DNA from 4 places in the Mucilaginibacter sp. P4_A11 genome. Region 3 is predicted to be linked to each of the others. Evidence: riboswitches for the same ligand, from Rfam matches in the RefSeq annotation. Region 3 holds a riboswitch; each other region holds the start of a gene.
What was found. A riboswitch is a leader RNA that binds a small molecule or an ion and turns the genes downstream of it on or off. The one in region 3 is predicted to bind S-adenosylmethionine.

Region 1 (3,173 bases), on a different contig from region 3:
CACGAAATTGAACCATATTACCGCTGGCGAGATGACTATGTAGCATCTGAAGATGAGTTTTCGCCTTTCTATGCTACCGAATACAGCGAATTTGAATTTGACAAACAGGTTTACAATTACCTGCTGCATCCCCAGTGGGATTCATTCGGCTCTAATACACTTTATCTTAAAGTGCTTTTTGCCGATTATGACAAAGGCTACACTATTATTGAATTGATAGGTGAATGGAATGATGCCATTAATAACGACATCATGCTGTTGAAGCGTGAGCTACTCGACCTGATGATCGATAATGGCATCACGCATTTTATCCTGATAGGTGAAAACGTACTCAACTTTCACTCAAGCGATGATTGTTATTATGAAGAGTGGTTCCAGGATGTAGAAGATGGCTGGATAGCAGGCATCAACTTCCGCGACCACGTGATTGACGAATTTAAACGCAACAACATCGACTATTACATCAACTTCGGCGGCGAGCTCGATAACCTTGGCTGGCGGGCGTTGAAACCCGTACAGGTTTTCAAAAAGGTAGAAGAGCAGTTAATGAGGAGGCTGAATTAACGTTAAACCACCGCGTCATTGCGAGGTACGAAGCAATCTCCGACAGTACAGAGAAATCTGCATAGCCGCTCTGCTTCTTGGGGATTGCTTCGTACCTCGCAATGACGTGATGTAGATAGCCGTATTATCTCTTCACCTTACATTCACTTTTTATTCATAAATTCGTATATTATTTAATAACAAAAAATGGAAATTAAAGATCCCGAATACGTTTATAAAAACGTAATACAATTAAATGAACAAGATGCATCGCGCAAATTCATAGCTAATGTATTTGTGTGGATGTTTGTTGCCCTGGGGCTTTCAGCCTTATGCGCGTTCATATTTTCAGGCAACCAGGCATTATATGAAATGCTTAGGGACCCAATTACAGGCGGCAATACAGGCTTAGGCACTATTGTTATGTTTGCGCCGCTTGCTTTTGTACTTATTATATCATTTGGCTTTAACCGCTTATCATATGGTGTAGCAGCATTGTTGTTCATCGCATTTTCAGCAGTTATGGGCATCAGCTTAAGCTATATACTAAGAGTATATACAGAAAGCTCGGTACTTGGCGTATTTATTACAACTTCTGTTGTTTTTGGCATAATGGCTGTAGCTGGTTATACCACCAATACAGATTTGACCAAGTTTGGATCAATCATGATGATGGGCCTTATTGGTATAATCGTTGCCTCACTGTTTAACATGTTTATGCATAGCACCCAGTTAGAATATATCATTAGCTATGTTGGCATTGCAGTATTTGTAGGTTTAACTGCTTATGATGTTCAGAAACTTAAGCGCATAGGCGCAGGTCTTGAATACGGCACATCATCAACAAGCAAAATGGCCCTTTTAGGCGGTTTAACATTGTATCTTGATTTTATCAATCTTTTCCTGATGATCCTCCGTTTATTCGGCAGAAGAAGATAATCTCATTAAGAAATTCGATCAAAAAGCTGCCTTCAAAAAGGGCGGCTTTTTTTGTTTAACAATGTGGCTTAGCTATGATATATCGTAAACGTTATACACTTGCAAATGATAACTTTATTGCGCAACTTTGCAGTGCTTATGGAGAAAGACGGAGGGATTAGACCCTGCGATGTCTTAGCAACCTGTGCTTCACAAGGTGCTACATTCTACTCAGCAGCCAAACGGCACTGGGACAGATAAGCGAAAGTCATGATAACACCCGACTTTTCGAGATAAGCTTTTTATTTATTTGTGATTGCACTGATTTGATACGACTGACCAGCTATTTGCTTAATACGTCAGTAGATCATAATAATCTTTAAAATCAAACCAATCAGTGAAATCATCAAATAAAAAATCGGTGAAATCAAAAAATGGACATTAGAAAAGAATTACAGAAACGCATCCTGGTGATTGATGGGGCAATGGGTACCATGATACAACGGTACCAGCTTACCGAAAAGGATTTTCGGGGAGAGCGTTTTCGCGATCATCATAGCGACCTGCAGGGCAATAATGACCTGCTCAATATCACACGTCCTGATATTATCAAGGCTATCCACGCCGAATACCTAGAAGCCGGGGCAGATATCATTGAAACCAACACGTTCAGTACGCAGGTAATCTCCCTCGCCGATTATCACCTGGAAGAGCTGGCTTATGAACTAAGCTACGAGGGCGCTCGCATTGCCCGTGAAGTAGCTGATGAGTATACTCTACGCAATCCTGCCAAGCCGCGCTTTGTAGCCGGTGCCGTAGGCCCAACAAACCGAACGGCTTCCCTATCGCCGGATGTAAACGATCCGGGATACCGTGCCGTTACTTTTGATGACCTGGCCGATGCTTATTACGACCAAGTGCGTGGTTTGGTTGATGGCGGTTCACATTTATTATTGGTTGAAACCATTTTTGATACCCTGAATGCCAAGGCTGCACTTTTCGCCATAAAACGCTATGAGCTGGAATGTAAAGCTGCAGGTAAGGATTTTCCTGCTTTTCGCGATAGCGGTGGCATCATGATCTCTGGTACTATTACCGATGCTTCGGGCCGTACCCTTTCGGGGCAAACGGTTGAAGCTTTCTGGAATTCGATAAGCCACGCTAACCTGCTTTCGGTAGGTTTAAACTGTGCTTTGGGTGCCAGGGAAATGCGCCCTCACCTTGCCGAGCTTTCCGAAAAAGCAGGCGTATTTATATCCGCCTATCCAAACGCCGGTTTACCCAACGAGTTTGGTCAGTACGATGAAACCCCGCATGAAACCGCTCACCAGGTTGATGATTTTATCAAAGCCGGGCTGGTTAACATTGTTGGTGGTTGCTGCGGTACCACACCCGAACACATTAAATGCATTGCTGATAAAGCTGCCAAATATCCACCCAGGCTTATCCCGGAAATTGAACCGGATATGCGCCTGAGCGGCCTGGAATCCGTTACCATAAAACCCAAAAGTATTTTTGTGAACGTGGGTGAGCGTACCAATATTACAGGCTCGCCAAAGTTCTCTAAACTTATTCTTGCCGAAGATTATGAAGCAGCCTTATCTGTTGCCTTGCAGCAGGTAGAGGGCGGTGCGCAGGTTATCGATATTAACATGGATGAGGGCATGATCGATTCGGAAGCGGTGATGGTGAAATTCCTGAACCTTGTAGCC
Region 2 (3,173 bases), on a different contig from region 3:
TATTTTGTCATTTATCCCAGCTAAATTTCCTTCGTAATTAGTTTTAAGTATTTTTTTATTGAGGATATATTGAATTTGAGAAATGTTAGCCGGATTAGAAATAAGCTTAGCATAACCCGAAGATTTTGATTTGAAATACGTTTGATAACGATGGATATCAAATTTTTTGGTTTCTACATAGATCAATCCATATTTTGCTTCACGGCCGTACTTTATTATTGCACTTGCATCTTTGTAAACAGAAACAGTTGCAACATCATTAGAGTTAAGTTTGTTTAAATCATCCCCCCTTACTCGTACACTATCGATAAAATATACTGGTTCGTTATTTTCAGTTTCGCCAGTTACATACTCATGGGTGTCTTCTTTCATCACTCCATGACAGGATAGTATCAAATCTGCACCTTCCACGGGTTTTTCCATGTAATATGCTTCATCTATAGGGAATAATGGCTTTTTAGTGCTATCTATCTTAACATAAAATGAAATAGTATCATTGGAAAAATTCCAATAATCGGAACAACCTCTGGTATTCCATTGCTCTTTAAATGCAGGATATAGTTTGAACAGATCTTTAAGCACCAATTTACTAAGATCAATCATTTTCCCGTCGGGCAATTTCCCCGCAAATTCTTTTGTTAACCTGATTTTGCTAATTAGATCAGATTTTTGATCTTGCTGAAATATCATTCCCGGATATTTGGGGGTCGAATATCCCTCGTCTGCTATATATCTTGAATCATCTCCAACGCAATTTGCCGTTAGATCCATTTCTTCAACTATTGTAGCTTTCAAACCGGGGTCAGATTTCTTTAAATCAGCAATTGTGGTTTGACAGAGGCAAATATTATTTACGATGATTTTTTTGAAAGATGTTGAATCATTTGTTTGAGAAAAAACATTTGTAAAAAAAACGGATAGGACTACAATAATTATAAATGATTATTGAAGCGTATTTTCCAGCATAAGGAATAGGTATTAAAGATATCTGCTAAGGTATAAAAGTTTTCATTCGCATTAGTTACAAGCCTTTTGAAATAAAATTTGGTACATTACCATATAAGGCCTTATATTTGGAACATTATTTGGTAGCGATACCATAGTCGATCAATCCTCCGCACATAGTTCGGGTTTTGATTTATAAAGAAGCGGCGAGAGATCAGGCTCCATGACCCGCTGGCAACCCTTCAGTGTTGAAGAAGGTGCCAATTCCTGTCCCGGCAAATAACACCGGGGAATATAAATTTTTAACCATGAAAAGTTTAATTAAATTTACGCAACGCAACACTTTTTACACCTCAAACGGTAACGTACAATATATTAGCTCCCCTATTAGCTGTATTTGTATGTGTTGCTGCTGTTGATGCTTAGCACGCCCCTGCTTTCATTTCATTGAAAATGCGCGTGCTGTTAAACCGGTTAATTCAAACCGGCTTGTCAAAATCCATCTAACATTCAAAAATCTAAATTAAACACATTAAAAAAATCAAACTATGTCTGCCTTAAAATTTGAAACCTTACAATTACATGCCGGCCAGGAAGTTGATCCAACAACAGGTTCACGTGCAGTGCCGCTTTATCAAACTACTTCATACGTATTTAACAGTGCCGAACATGGTGCAAACCTGTTTGCGCTGAAAGAATTTGGCAATATTTATACCCGCATCATGAACCCTACTACCGATGTGTTTGAAAAACGCATTGCAGCTTTAGAGGGTGGCGTAGCGGCGCTGGCAACGGCATCGGGACAGGCGTCACAATTTATTGCTTTAAATAACATCCTGCAGGTGGGCGATAATTTTGTTACTTCTCCTTTTCTGTATGGTGGTACTTATAATCAGTTTAAAGTAGCCTTTAAACGTTTGGGTATCGATGTACGCTTTGCTAAAGACGATACCGCAGCCAATATCGAAGCACTTATTGACGATAAAACAAAAGCTATTTTCCTGGAAACTATCGGCAACCCAGGTTTTACCATTGCCGATTTTGAAAAAGTAAGCGAAGTTGCCAAAAGGCACGATCTGCCATTAATTGTTGATAATACTTTTGGAGCAGGCGGTTACCTCTTCCGCCCTATTGAGCATGGTGCTAATGTGGTTGTGGAATCAACTACCAAATGGATTGGCGGGCATGGTACCAGTATTGGCGGTGCTATTATTGATGCCGGTAATTATAACTGGGGCAATGGCAAGTTTCCGCAATTCACTGAGCCATCTGAAGGTTATCACGGATTGGTATTTAACGATGTATTCGGTATCGGCGGCCCCTTTGGCAATATCCAGTTCATTATCCGGGCACGTGTAGAAGGTTTACGGGATTTCGGCCCGTCGCAATCGCCATTCAATGCGTGGCTTAATATCCAGGGACTGGAAACCCTTTCATTACGTGTACAACGCCATGTTGATAATGCACTGCAATTAGCCAAATGGCTTGAGCAGCATCCGCAAGTGGCAAGRGTGAATTACCCCGGATTGGAATCATCATCATATCATGATCTTGCTAAAAAATATTTAAAAAATGGTTTTGGCGGCGTATTGTCGTTCGAGATCAAAGGTGATAAAGCGCAGGCCAGCCAGGTCATCAACAACCTGAAACTGGTGAGCCATTTAGCCAATGTGGGCGATGCAAAAACACTGATCATACAGCCATCGGCAACAACGCATCAGCAATTATCTGATGAAGAGCAATTATCAGCCGGTGTTAAACCTGCATCATTGCGTGTTGCAGTGGGCATTGAGCATATTGATGATATCAAAGCTGATTTTGAACAGGCTTTTGCAAAAATTAAGCAAGGTGCGGGTGAGTTAGTTTAACAATGTATAGTTTTTTTTAAGTGATATAGTAAACGTTATTACAGGTTGCAGCCGGAAATTCCGGCTGCGCCTGGAATAACAAACAAAAGAATGAACGCAGAGATATTTAAATACACTGATACTTTTGAATTTGAATCGGGCCGGCAGATTGAGGGTTTAGAGATAGGCTTTCATACATACGGCAGGTTAAATAAGGAAAAAAATAACGTTGTTTGGGTTTGCCATGCGCTTACAGCCAACAGCGATGTACTTGACTGGTGGAAAGGTCTTGTGGGTACAGGTTACTTCATTAATCCTGAAGAGCATTTTATAGTTTGCGCCAATATTTTGGGCTCTCCTTACGGTACTACCAGTCCGCTG
Region 3 (3,173 bases):
AAACAGCGGACCAAGCTTATCGCCGAAGGCTAAAATACCTTCATAATAAGTAGTGGTAATATCCTCCGCGTTTTTTAACCTGCGAATATGGCTGATGCTCTGCGAAAATTTGGGGCAAAATTTAAAACCAGGATTGCTATCTGCTTTGGCTCCCCATTTGGCAATGGTATCAGGCCCGTAAACCTGGTAAAAGGTAGCATTAAGCTCTATACAATCAAAGTGCTTTACGTACTCGTCTAAAAAATTAGCGTCTTTGGTTTTTGGCGGATAGATCTTACCGACCCATTCCTTACGTCCCCATTTGGCACAGCCAACATGTACCTGAAGTGGCATATCATTTTTAGCGGCGGCAAGTGTATCAACAGTTATCTGCGGATCGGCCGGCAGGGTAAAATCAACCCTTGATAATTCTTCGTCAGTTACTCTACCAAATTCCATAATGCTTTTTTGTGCGAAAGATAGGAAATTGTCTGAATCAGAATTTACCGAATTTTTAAATTAACAGGATGCATTGCAGACAAATCACCTGATTCTGAAAATTCTTCAATCCTGTAAATTCTGATTCAGACAATCAATCTACAAAAACATCCCACCCGAAGCTTCAATACGCTGTGCATTGATCCAGCGGGCATCTTCTGTGCAGAGAAAAGCTACTACACCGCCAATATCATCGGGCTGACCTACCCTGCCCAAAGCGGTGGATTGTGACATCCTTTCTTCTAAACCCGGATGCGAATCGAATGCGGCTTTGGTAAAATCGGTTTGGATAATACCGGGGGCCACAACATTCGCAGCTATGCCACGACTGCCTAATTCTTTTGCCAAATATTTGGTGAATACTTCAATTGCACCTTTCATTGAGGCGTAGGCAGCGTATCCCGGTGTTGAGAAACGGGCCAGTCCGGTCGAAAAATTAATGATGCGGCCGCCATCGGCAATTACGGGTAAACTTTTCTGGGTTAAAAAGTAAACACCTTTAAAGTGCACATTGAACAGGTTATCAAAATCCTCCTCAGTAGTTTTTGCAAATGGCGATGCGGCATCAATACCCGCGTTATTGATCAGGAAATCAAAAGTTTCACGTCCCCATTTTTCATTCAATGTCGCTTTTAGGTCGGTAATAAAAGCATCAAAGGTGGATACAATACCCGTATCCAGTTGCAAAGCAGCAGCCTTCTGCCCTGCCGATTCAATTTCTGCAACAACAGCTTCTGCTTCTTCTTTTTTACTGCGGTAAGTAACAATTACGTCGATTCCTTTTTTGGCAAGATGCAGGGCGGCGTTTTTACCTAATCCACGGCTGCCGCCGGTTACAAGTGCTATTTTATTTGTTCCCATTGTGTTGTTTTTAAATGTTTTAACAATACAAAGGTGCAATAGTTAGCAACTAAAATTATGGTGACTACTTCAGATTAAATGGTGATCATTTCAGTTTTTTGAACTTGATTCATAACTGAAGAAAATAGCAATCTGAATAAAAAATAAAAATTCTACTTAAACTATAGGAATTATATAATTTGTTTTTATATTTGCACTGTCAACAACGACAAAACGTTCTTTTAATTTAACTTATCAAGAAAGACTGAGGGAAAGGCCCAAAGACGTCTTAGCAACCTGTACATCCGCATAATGTAAAAGGTGCTAATTCCTGCTCCTGTGCAAAACAGGAGAGAGATAATTATATCTACACCCCACAACCGATCTGATTAAGTGATTTTTTATAGTTTTCAAGTCGCGTGACCGAGAGGATAGGTGGGGGTCCGCAATACCCTAAACGGCAGTTCGAATCTGCCCGCGACATCAAATTTTCCCAAATAGTTTTTCATCCTGTATTTCCTAAGCCTGCTTTTTGCTGCAATCAAGCTGCACAAAAACTATTTTCGCACTTCAAAAAGTGCAAACTAAATCCCTATATTTAGCATTGCTTAACCTGCATTTAAGCAAGATAAACCGGTGTAAATTATTGCAATTGCTTTTTACTTATGAAGATCTTCAACATTGTATGGGTTGTACTTTTTATCATTTTTGCGGGTTTACAATATAACGACCCCGACCCTTACCTTTGGATGCCCATTTACCTGTATTGTGCCTGGTTTTGTTACCTGGCGGTTAAAAAGGAGTTTTACCCTATTGGTTATGCAGTTGGCATTATCACTTTTACAGGCTACGCAATTTATAAGATATTTGATAATAACGGCCTTATCGACTGGTTTGAATATCACCACGCCGAAAGCCTTGTACAAACCATGAAAGCCGAAAAGCCCTGGGTTGAAGAAGTACGTGAATTTTTCGGATTACTGATCTGTGTGGGGGTACTGGCGGCTAACTGGGTTTATGGGGTAAAGCAGCGTAAAAAAGTACCGGCAAAAAAGGGAAACGATAAGAGTTTAGCAAAGAAGCGCTAAAAATGCATTTACAAATAATAAAGAATCGTCATTGAGAGGTACGAAGACAACCGACCGAAGGGAGCTCATTAATACCTATAAAAAACAATTATAATTATTAATAATCCCCGATTGGCAGGTCCGCCCTGTATAATTTGGGATTGCTTCGTACCTCGCAATGACGGCGAGAGATGTCACTTTTTCCATTGTTGTCTTATTTGAGGCAGCAGTGCCTGCCATTCTTTTACAAGTACGATAATCCCTTAAATTCACTATCGCCATAATAAAAGGGCGCAAAGCCATCTTCGACAAGCTCACAACTTACCTGCATAGTAGTAAAGGTGACATCACCAAAAATATTGGCTATGGCCGAATCCGCAGCGTCATGGCCGGTAGCTATTTTGATAAGACCATTCAAAGGCACCAGTCGCGTGGCATCAAAAAGCACCCATTTGCCCCCAAGATAAGCTTCAAAACAGGCATGAAAATCGGCTGGTTTAAGATGATAGGCATAACCCGTAAAGTAACGTGCAGGTATAGTCAGCGCACGGCAAAGGGCTATGCCCAGGTGCGCGAAATCACGACAAACGCCGGCCTGTTCAGTCACCGTATCAAAAGCCGATGTTTGCGAATTGGTTGAGCCGCTTAAGTATTGGACGTTTTTATGAATCCAGTTGGTTAATTCAACTACCTGCTCAAAGGGGTTGGTGATATGCCCGAACATATTGTGCGCAAGGCGGTATAGCTTATCCGATTGGCAGTAACGGCTTGGATTTAAATATGGCAGCA
Region 4 (3,173 bases), on a different contig from region 3:
TTTCAACTCCCATTTACCTGTTAAATTAGCTGTCGGGGCAACATCCTTGCCGGGTTCAATAAAGCGGTAGCTTTTGCCGTACTCTGCGGTGAACGGTAATGAATTCCCCCTGAAACCCGGTACCAGGCTGCGGTATTCACCGCTTAAGGTTCCGTCCTCTTCCACTTTGGCAACCAGGGCGGCATCATAGGTATTCATTTTAATAAATACCGAATCTTTGCCCACCTGCTTTACATGGAAATTGTCGCGGCGTGTACCGTTCAGCAGTGTGAATACAGCATGTTCAGCATCTTTGCCTTTCAGCTCGAAATTAAAGGGCACTTTAGTTTCGGCTACGGTGAACACACCCCGCCACACACCTTCCTTGATAAATTTTACCGGTGGATTTTTGTCCGCCGCGTGCACGGTACCGGCCAGCAACAACCCTGCTGTCAGGCATTTGAATGAAGTAATTAAATTGAGTGTTTTCATTCGATAAATTATAAGATAGTTAATAGTTACTTACCCTGGTGAGCTGGCTGATCAACAACGGCGGCTGTTTCCGGTGCAGGCTCGGCAATAAGCTCGTCTAACAGCTTGTTGAATTTCTTTTCGTAATCCTCATGGTATTTACCTGTTACGGTACCGGTATAGCCTGTGTAAATTTCCCTTACATCACCTTTTCTGTCGATGATAATAGTTGTAGGGAACGCGATGAACTTGTTAAGCGCGGGCAATTTTTGTGATACCAGTTTTTTATCGGCCAGGCCGCCAAACGCGATATCGTAATTGATAGCATATTTATCCTTTAACTTACCCAAAGTGTATTTGGCGTATTCCAGGCTGTCTTTTTGCTCAAAGCCTAAAGCAATGGCTTCTACACCGCGCTGATGGTTTTTATTGAACCATGGAGAAAGGAACACCGTTTGATCGGTACAGTTAGGGCACCAGGTACCAATGATCTCAACGATCACAACTTTGCCTTTGTATTTATCATCACTCAGCGATACCTGTTTGCCATCGATCCCGGGGAACGAAAAATCAAGCTTTTTGTAACCTTCCTTTAAAAATGTCAGCTTATAAGGATCGGGTAATTCTACCTCAGCTTTTTTAGCAGCATCAAACTTCAGGTTTTTATAGATACCAAAGCCTTCTTCACCGCTGATAGTTCCATCAGCATTGATCTTTCCTTTAATGATGAACGGGCTCGGACCGGTAAAACCGCTCAGCGCGAATTCATCGCCCTGCACGGTACCTTCCAGTTCGCGGGTATCACCAACAACGGTCATTACCACGCCGGTAAGCTTATTCCCTTTTTGTTTTAATAAGGCGATAGATGCAGGGACGGCTTCTTTACTGTAGGTTTTGATCTCCCATTTACCGCTCAGATCGGCGGTTGGGGCCACATCTTTACCTGGCTCAACAAAGCGGTAGGTTTTTCCGTATTCGGCTTTAAAAGGCAATGAGTTACCTCTGAAACCAGGTACCAAACTGCGGTACTCGCCGGTTAAAGAACCATCATCCTCCACTTTTGCAACCAGGGCCGCATCATAGGTATTCATTTTAATGTATACCGAATCCTGGCCGATGGATTTTACATGAAAATCGTCTCGACGGGAGCCATTGATGAGGGTAAATGTAGCATGCTCGGCATCCTTACCTTTCAATTCGAAATTGAACGGAACTTTTGATTCGCTCACTGTAAATTCGCCGCGCCATTTTCCCTCTTTTATAAATCTGGGCTTAGGGCCATCATTGGCAGAGGCTACAGCAACGCCACCAAGTAAAAAACTAACTGAGAGCAGTTTAGCTTTGGATAAGTAGTTTGTAATTTTCATTTGTATAAGTTTAAATTGTTGTTAATTGATACATAGCGTGCTAAAAATTTGGCACAAAGAATCCTTCCTGGCCCAGTTAAGGCCAATAATTAAAGGCAATAAAATTTCAGGAAACCGGCTTTTTAAAACCAGAAGGTGTACTGAACCAAACAACAACATCGTTTAATGGCTACCGGTTGCACGTAGAAATACGGATACTTTAATGTGTTCATGGTTTTTAGTTAATTTATATTCCGCCGGCATAATTGCTATCGGAAAAAGTTTAGCACTTATTTCAAACAATGAAAAGTCGCTATAAGATCATCGAGACTTCCTCTCCCTTATTCTTTATAAATCAACTAATTAATGGTGGGGTTAATTAGAATGCTGTAAAGATAGTAACAAATATGATAAATACAATAAAATCTATAGATTTAGTAGAATATTTTTTAATTACACCCTATTTATCTCATTAAAGCCTTAAAGGCATTTAAATTTTATTTTTTATCGTAGAGACGCATCACATGCGTTTCCTTTAGGACGAGCGAATCACCAGGTAGAAACCATATTGAAAAATAGCCTCTTACATCTTAAAGCACGAGGCACCTACGGAGCCTTGAGAAGTATATCCATTAGGCTATAAACACGTTACTCCTACGGAGTATAAAGCAATATGGCTGACGTGCCAATCGGCCTCAGAGAGGCCACGTGTTTATAGACAAAATTTAAAGAGATATTGGACTCCAGCGGAGTCTCGTACTTCAAAACGATTTCCCTGAATGTCAATATTGATTTGCTTATGAAGACACATGTGACACGTCTCTACATAAAATGTTTTTAATCCAATTCAAACTTCTTCTTATCTTGTAAACGATCAACATCCTGGTCTGTACAGCACACGCCTGTTTTACCACCATAGCAAAGCAACGCACTTAGTACAGCCAGGATGTTGATCTTATTTCTGGATCAATTTCCGGGATAAAAGCGCAAATTAACAACAATGGTAATTACAGAAAAGGATGCCACCATTCTGTAAGCGGGCTTTAGTGATAAAATTCAATTTCGGTTTCATGGTATTTATTTGTGTAAACCAGGTTTAAGCAAGTGGAGTTGTCCCCGACACTTTGCTCCGTCTAACAGTTCAATTTGGTGGCTAATGAGCTGTTAAACTATATTACTATTTTGTGATCGATAAATTCCGCTTTTTCTAAAGTCGTAAGTTCTAAGTTAAAAATAGAAAACCAGACTTGACTTGCGACTTTCGGCTTAGTACTATTTCACAGGAATGCTGAACTCAACATCCTCAGGCGGCAAACATTGCTTGTTACTGCATACCATATAGTTCAGGGTACCATTAACTAATGCCTGCCCGTTTTT

Region 1: another riboswitch for S-adenosylmethionine. It lies ahead of metH (methionine synthase); the one in region 3 lies ahead of AC1DUD_RS10160 (transmembrane 220 family protein).
Region 2: another riboswitch for S-adenosylmethionine. It lies ahead of AC1DUD_RS29935 (O-acetylhomoserine aminocarboxypropyltransferase/cysteine synthase family protein); the one in region 3 lies ahead of AC1DUD_RS10160 (transmembrane 220 family protein).
Region 4: another riboswitch for S-adenosylmethionine. It lies ahead of AC1DUD_RS17095 (peroxiredoxin family protein); the one in region 3 lies ahead of AC1DUD_RS10160 (transmembrane 220 family protein).

The regions. Positions count from the first base shown of each region.
Region 1 is NZ_JBFUHE010000007.1:232,598-235,770, reverse strand. It holds gene AC1DUD_RS15965 (hypothetical protein) at 1-564, shown strand, start outside; gene AC1DUD_RS15960 (Bax inhibitor-1/YccA family protein) at 751-1,482, shown strand; SAM riboswitch class I at 1,616-1,725, shown strand; gene metH (methionine synthase) at 1,896-3,173, shown strand, end outside.
Region 2 is NZ_JBFUHE010000026.1:6,532-9,704, reverse strand. It holds gene AC1DUD_RS29940 (hypothetical protein) at 1-795, opposite strand, end outside; SAM riboswitch class I at 1,136-1,246, shown strand; gene AC1DUD_RS29935 (O-acetylhomoserine aminocarboxypropyltransferase/cysteine synthase family protein) at 1,494-2,813, shown strand; gene AC1DUD_RS29930 (homoserine O-acetyltransferase family protein) at 2,904-3,173, shown strand, end outside.
Region 3 is NZ_JBFUHE010000004.1:232,262-235,434, forward strand. It holds gene AC1DUD_RS10150 (DUF72 domain-containing protein) at 1-438, opposite strand, end outside; gene AC1DUD_RS10155 (SDR family NAD(P)-dependent oxidoreductase) at 577-1,338, opposite strand; SAM riboswitch class I at 1,567-1,681, shown strand; gene AC1DUD_RS10160 (transmembrane 220 family protein) at 1,983-2,405, shown strand; gene AC1DUD_RS10165 (transglutaminase-like domain-containing protein) at 2,629-3,173, opposite strand, start outside.
Region 4 is NZ_JBFUHE010000008.1:142,129-145,301, reverse strand. It holds gene AC1DUD_RS17100 (peroxiredoxin family protein) at 1-471, opposite strand, end outside; gene AC1DUD_RS17095 (peroxiredoxin family protein) at 498-1,817, opposite strand; SAM riboswitch class I at 2,041-2,153, opposite strand; gene AC1DUD_RS17090 (protein-disulfide reductase DsbD domain-containing protein) at 3,069-3,173, opposite strand, start outside.